3 regions of the Streptosporangium sp. NPDC049644 genome follow, and region 1 is predicted to be linked to each of the others. Evidence: predicted binding sites of a transcription regulator. Region 1 holds the regulator's gene; each other region holds the start of a gene.
The links. The regulator HrcA, encoded in region 1, represses chaperone genes, less so after heat shock. The targets are predictions, from matches to a motif close to TTGGCACTCTCNNNNNGAGAGTGCCAA.

Region 2: AB0J58_RS12480 (DNA starvation/stationary phase protection protein) is a predicted target of HrcA. The motif match lies at 862-888, and genes of this name have one in related genera.
Region 3: groL (chaperonin GroEL) is a predicted target of HrcA. The motif match lies at 1,184-1,210, and genes of this name have one in related genera.

Annotation. Positions count from the first base shown of each region.
Region 1 is NZ_JBFAOJ010000007.1:131,002-133,265, reverse strand. It holds gene dnaJ (molecular chaperone DnaJ) at 1-538, opposite strand, end outside; gene hrcA (heat-inducible transcriptional repressor HrcA) at 553-1,566, opposite strand; gene AB0J58_RS06140 (hypothetical protein) at 1,750-2,264, shown strand, end outside.
Region 2 is NZ_JBFAOJ010000016.1:97,968-100,231, forward strand. It holds gene AB0J58_RS12480 (DNA starvation/stationary phase protection protein) at 306-773, opposite strand; gene AB0J58_RS12485 (MerR family transcriptional regulator) at 898-1,746, shown strand; gene AB0J58_RS12490 (VIT domain-containing protein) at 1,743-2,264, shown strand, end outside.
Region 3 is NZ_JBFAOJ010000037.1:4,174-6,437, reverse strand. It holds gene groL (chaperonin GroEL) at 1-1,073, opposite strand, end outside; gene AB0J58_RS21425 (cold-shock protein) at 1,460-1,660, opposite strand; gene AB0J58_RS21420 (MoaD/ThiS family protein) at 2,019-2,264, opposite strand, start outside.

The DNA.
Region 1 (2,264 bases):
GACCGAGGAAGGAGCGGGTGACCTGGGATACCTCGCCCCGGCCATGACACATGTCACAGGTGTCGGGGTGGGTGCCTGCGGCGGCGCCCGACCCCGTGCAGACCTCGCAGACCACCGCGGTGTCGACGACCAGCTCGCGGGTCGTGCCGAAGCCCGACTCGCGCAGGTCGAGCTCGACCCGGATGGTGGCGTTGCGTCCGCGACGGGCACGCGAGCGGGGTCCACGCCCGCCGCCGCCACCGGCCGCGCCGAAGAAGGCGTCCATGATGTCGCTGAACGGGAAGCCGGCACCGAAGCCACCGGCCCCCGCGCCGCCCGAGGCGAACGGGTCGGCCCCCATGTCGTACATCTGCCGCTTGCTGGAGTCGGACAGGACCTCGTAGGCCTGTGTGATCTCCTTGAAGCGCTCCTGAGTCTCGGGGTCGGGGTTGACGTCAGGATGCAGTTCGCGCGCCAGACGTCGGTACGCCTTCTTGATCTCTTCCGCACTGGCGTCACGGCGCACCCCGAGGGTGCCGTAGTAGTCGCTCTTAGCCACTTTTCGTTGACCTCTTATGATGCAGCCAGGATCTGGCTGACGTAGCGTGCCACCGCGCGCACCGCGCCCATCGTGACCGGGTAGTCCATCCGCGTCGGGCCCAGCACACCTAGCCGGGCCAGTTGCTTGTCCCCAGAACCGTATCCGGCGGCGACGATCGACGTGCCCTGGAGTCCGGTGTAGGGGTTCTCCGAGCCGATCCGCACGGTCAGCGCCGACAGGTCGGAGGTCTCACCGAGCAGTCGCATGAGCACGACCTGCTCTTCCAGCGCCTCCAGCACATCGCGGAGCCCGACCGTGAAGTCGGCTCCCGCGAGGTTGGCGGCCCCGGCAAAAACGATCTTCTCATCGTGCCTGTCCACCAGGGACTCCAGCAGCACGGACAGGATCGTGGCCGCGAGCGGCCGATCCTCGGCGGGCAGCCGCTCCGGCAGGTCGGCGACCTTGTCGGGAACGCTGGTGAGCCCGCACCCGTCAAGGGAGGTGTTGAGCATCGCTCGCAGATGGGCCACCCGCTGCTCGTCCACGACGTCGGGCAGCTCGACCACGCGCTGCTCCACCCGGCCGGTGTTGGTGATGAGCACGAACATCAGCCGGCGCTCGCTCAGCGGCACCAGCTCGACGTGCCGGACCGTCGAGTTGGTCAGTGTCGGGTACTGCACCACGGCGACCTGCCGGGTGAGCTGGGCAAGCAACCGCACCGTCCGCATGACGACGTCGTCGATGTCCACCGCACCCGCGAGAAAGCTCTCGATGGCCTTGCGCTCCGCGCTCGACAGGGGTTTCACCTGCGAGAGCCGATCGACGAAGAGCCGGTAGCCCTTGTCCGTGGGCACCCGACCGGCGCTGGTGTGGGGCTGGGCGATGTAGCCCTGCTCCTCCAGCACCGCCATGTCGTTACGGATCGTCGCCGGGGACACCCCCAGACTGTGCCGATCCGCGAGAGCCTTCGAACCCACCGGCTCGTTGGTGGACACGTAGTCCTCGACGATGGCGCGAAGCACGGCGAGCTTCCGGTCGTCGACCAACGTGGTCACCTCCCTGCCTGCGTTCAGATGGGAAACACGAGGTCTGGCACTCTGTGTTCCCGAGTGCCAAGTGTACGGCCCCCGTGCGGAAGGCGCGATAAGCAAGAGGTGCGGATGATGACGCCAAGCCATTGGCAAGTCAACTGCTATCGCGTTTCAACCGGTTCCCGCCACAATTCGTACATGTCCAATGATTTTGGTTCTTTTCCGGGCGACGCCTCCCGCGGCCCCGGTTACGGCTCCCCCCAGCAGCCGTATGGTCAGCAGCCCCACCAGAACGGCCCCTCCTACGGTTACGCACCTCCCGGCTACGGCGCCCCGCAGAGCCCGCCCCCCAGCGGGAAGATCAAGCCCGGTATCGGATGGATCGTCGGGGTGTGGCTGCTCGCCCTGGTCAGCATCATCGTCGGCATCGGCGGCTTCGCGGGTGGCGTGCTGGGCGCGGTCACCAGCGCGGCACCGACGAAGACGTTCGCCCCCGGCGAAAACACGACGGTCACGCTCGACCCGGCCGACAAGCCCGCCATCTATGTCTCCACCAGTGGACCCACCAATTTCGAGTGCACGCTGACCGGCGGCACCGGCACGCCCAGCCTGCAGAAGCCGCTCGTCCAGCAGACCGTGTCGGGTTCCGACGGCGTCGTCTGGGAGATGGGCCTGCAGATCGGCGTGGAGCAGGCGGGCGACTACCAGGTCAA
Region 2 (2,264 bases), on a different contig from region 1:
CACGATCCGGGTGGCCGTTAGGGTCACTGTGCCGACCAGGCATGTGAGCGGGCATGTGACGTCTGCCCATGGCCGGAGGGGTCGGCCGCACCGGTGTAGGTCGATGCCCTTGGTCGGCGCCTGAGGTCCTGCATCGACCCGCCCGGCGGCATCGCCGTGAAAAGGTGCTCTCTCGCCGCGCGCCTGGATCTGGGCCAGGCGGAAGGGCTTGGTGCCGGTCCCGATGACGTCGCCGCCGAAAGAAGGACTCCGGAGAACACCGAAGGCGCCCCGGCCGGCGGGCCGGGGCGCCTTGGTGAGACGATCTAGCGCTGGGCCTCGATCATCCAGTGGTGCTTCTCCAGGTCCTGAGTGATCTCGATCAGGAGGTCCTGGGTCACCAGGTCGGGCTTCTCGGTGGCGGCGATCCGCTCGCGCATCCGGCGGATGATGGACCCGAGAATGTCCGTCATGGCGGCGACGACCTTGCCGTCGTTGATGTAACCCGCCTCCAGTTGCGGCACCTCGGTGTGGTTCGCGACCGTGGTGGACCGGCCGTCGGGGTTGCACCCCATGGCGACCGCGCGCTCGGCGACGGTGTCCGCGTGCTTCCTGGCAGACGAGACGATCTTGTCGAGCTGCAGGTGCAGTGTGCGGAAGTTATGGCCGATCACGTTCCAGTGGGCCTGCTTGGTCAGGAGCGACAGGTCGAGCAGGTCGACGAGCGCGCCCTGGAGCACCTGGCCGACGACCTTCTTGTCTTCTGGCTTGAGTGGACTGGTGATCGAGGACATGAAATTTTCCCCCTATTTCGAGCTCGGTTTCCCGTTTGCTACGAAATGTCCGTACCCACCTATCCGCATCCCTATCCAGCTTCTTAAATTGACAGTGTCATGATGACAGTGTCACTATCGATACATGGAATGGACCATCGGTGAACTGGCTGAGCGGGCGTCCGCGGCTCTGACCCCCACCGCCCGGCTCAACGGGCGGGTCAGGGACGTGCCCAACGAGCGACTCATCCGGTGGTACGCCACGATCGGCCTACTCGACCCCCCCTTGGCCCGGCGCGGCCGGGTGGCCCTGTACGGCAGGCGCCACCTGCTCCAGCTCATCGCGGTCAAGCGGCGCCAGGCCGACGGCCGGACCATCGCCGAGATCCAGGCCGAGCTGACCGGGGCCACCGACCAGACCCTGGAGTCGATCGCCCGCATCCCCGAGCGGTCGCCAGAGCACCCCACCGAGGCTCTCTCCCCCAGGACGGCACGCCCGCGTTTCTGGGCCGAGCCGTCCTCGGCTCCGGCGGAGACCGGCCTCACCGCACCGCGGAAACCCGTGCCACCACCGAAACCCGCCCCCGCCGACACCTCGCCCCTTCCGGCGTCGTCCGGCGGGGCCACGCCCCCACCCGGCCGGGCAGAGCCCCGCCCCGCCCCGTCCGGCCAGACCACACCTGGCCAGACCACACCCGGCCGGGCCGCGCACGGCCCGGCCCCGTCCCGTCGGCCCGTGCCCCGGGCGGGCACACCCGCAACGCCCCCGCCCCGTCCGGCGGCCCCCCGTCCGGCCGCGGAAACCCGGCCGCCCGCGGTGATCGTGCACGGCGTACGCCTGGCGGACGGCGTGACGCTGCTGCTCGACGGCGGCGGCAGCGGCGGACGCACCCCCTCACCCGACGACCTCGCCGAGATAGCCGCCGCGTCACGGGAGCTCCTGTCGCTCCTGCGCGAACGCGGCCTCACACCTCCGGAAGGAACGCAACCATGATTACCTCGATCGCAACACTGTCACCGGAGGAGTGCTCGCCCGTCCCGGACGCCGGGCTGGGGACGCTCACCACCGAACGCGGCAACCTGCCGCTGGAGAGCGTGGACGTGACCGCCGCCGTGTCCGGCCTGATGGCCGGGGTCGAGGTGGTCCAGGGCTTCCACAACCCGCACGACGTGGCGCTGGAGGCGACGTACGTCTTCCCGCTGCCCGACCGCGCCGCCGTGACCGCCTTCAGGATGGAGGCCGACGGGCGGGTCATCGAGGGCGTGCTCAAGGAGCGCGGCCAGGCCAGGGCCGACTACGACCAGGCGATCGCCCAGGGCAGGCGGGCTGCGATCGCCGAGGAGGACCGCCCCGACGTCTTCACCATCAGGGTCGGCAACATCGTGCCCGGCGAGCGGGTCACCGTCCACCTCACGCTGAACCAGCCGCTCCCGTACGAGGACGGCGCGGCCACCTTCCGCTTCCCGCTGGTCGTCGCCCCCCGCTACATCCCCGGCACCCCGCTGGACGGC
Region 3 (2,264 bases), on a different contig from region 1:
TCGGAGTCGGTGTTGTCGATCTCGGCGCGGATCTGGTTGACCCGGCCGGCGATCTGCTCGGCGTCGCCGGCACCGTCGACGATGGTGGTCTCGTCCTTGGTGACGATGACCTGACGGGCACGGCCGAGCTGGTCCAGGGTGGTGGACTCCAGCTTGAGGCCGAGGTCCTCGCTGATGACCTGGGCACCGGTCAGGATGCCGATGTCACCCAGCATGGCCTTGCGACGGTCACCGAAACCGGGCGCCTTGACGGCGACCGAGCGGAACAGACCGCGGATCTTGTTGACGACCAGGGTGGCCAGGGCCTCGCCCTCGACGTCCTCGGCGATGATCAGCAGCGGCTTGCCGGCCTGCACGACCTTGTCGAGAACCGGGAGCAGGTCCTTGTTGGCGGACACCTTGGAGTTGACGACCAGGATGTACGGGTCGTCGAGGACGGCCTCCATACGCTCCGGGTCGGTCACGAAGTACATCGAGGTGAGGCCCTTGTCGAAGCGCATGCCCTCGGTGAGCTCGAGCTCAAGGCCGAAGGTGTTGCTCTCCTCGACGGTGATGACGCCTTCCTTGCCGACCTTGTCCATCGCCTCGGCGATCATCTCGCCGATCTGCGGGTCGCCCGCGGAGATGGAGGCGGTGGAGGCGATCTGCGCCTTCGTCTCCACGTCCTTGGCCAGCTTGGACAGCTCCTCCGACACGCGCTCGACGGCGGCCTCGATGCCCTTCTTCAGGGACATCGGGTTGGCGCCGGCGGCGACGTTGCGGAGACCCTCGCGTACGAGAGCCTGAGCGAGCACGGTGGCGGTGGTGGTGCCGTCACCCGCGACGTCGTCGGTCTTCTTGGCGACCTCCTTGACGAGCTCGGCCCCGATCTTCTCCCACGGGTCCTCGAGCTCGATCTCCTTCGCAATGGAGACACCATCGTTGGTGATGGTGGGGGCGCCCCACTTCTTCTCCAGAACGACATTGCGGCCCTTGGGGCCGAGGGTCACCTTGACGGCGTCCGCGAGCTGGTTCATGCCACGCTCGAGACCGCGCCTGGCGTCCTCGTTAAACGCGATCATCTTGGCTGCCATACGGCTAGACCTCCCAGAGACAGGGTGGCTTGCACCGGACCGAGCCGACGCCCGCGACGGCATGCGGGCCCACGACTCCGTTCGGCGGGCCCCATCGCCTCGATCCAGGGTTGGCACTCTCTATGCGTGAGTGCCAACAATGTGTTTAGCACTCTACCTTGCCGAGTGCAAGCCACGATCCCTTGACCTGCGTCGCGCCCGGAGCGGGCGTCCGCTCCGGGCCACGTCAGCGTATGCGCCGCGTCACGCGGGCGCGTGTTCCGCGCAAAGCGAAGGCCCGGCTCGCCGATTGGGGAGGCGAGCCGGGCCTAGGTGGTGTGGATCCGGCGGACTGCGCTGCCGCGGGATCCACCGGCCCCTCCCCGCGGGTTCACGGGACGGCCATGTCAGACCGCCCGGACGGACTCCGCCTGGGGACCCTTCTGCCCCTGGGTGATCTCGAACTCGACTCGCTGGCCCTGCTCGAGTGCACGGTAGCCATCCATCATGATCGCGGAGTAATGGACGAACACATCCTTACCACCGTCTACCGCGATGAAGCCGTAGCCCTTGTCCGCGTTGAACCATTTGACGGTGCCCTGCGCCACTTGCGACTCCTCTTACTGGACTTAAGGACGACGCCCATTCCTCTCGCGAAGTCCTCAATCTCCGGGGCAGACTTCGCCACATCGATCGTCCTCGACCATACCTGTGGGAACCGGTTGGGCAACAGAGTCAAGCACCAAACTAGCTCTTTACAAGAGCATTTAGTACGAGAACACAGTTTGACTATCACTATTAGTTAGTTAAAGATTACATTATCTTTCCCCACCGCGAATACCGGTTTACGCCACAAAGCATGACACCCGCACACGGCCGGAGCCGGGCGGGTGTCATGGGGAGGGTGTCGTGAGCGCCCCCGGGAGGGTGAGGCGGGTGCGACCGGCGCGGTGCGGGGGCGGGGTCTCAGCCCCCGGCGACCGCCGGGATGATGGAGACCTGGACGCCGGAGGGCGTGGCCGTGTCGAGGTTGTCGGCGAAGCGGACGTCCTCATCTCCCACATAGACGTTGACAAAACGGCGGATCTTACCCGTTTCATCAAGAATCCGGGCACCGATCCCCGGGAAGTCCGCGTCGAGCTTCTGGAGGACGTCGCGCAGGGTCTCGCCCTCTCCGCTCACCTCGGCAGCACCACCGGTGTAAGTCCGGAG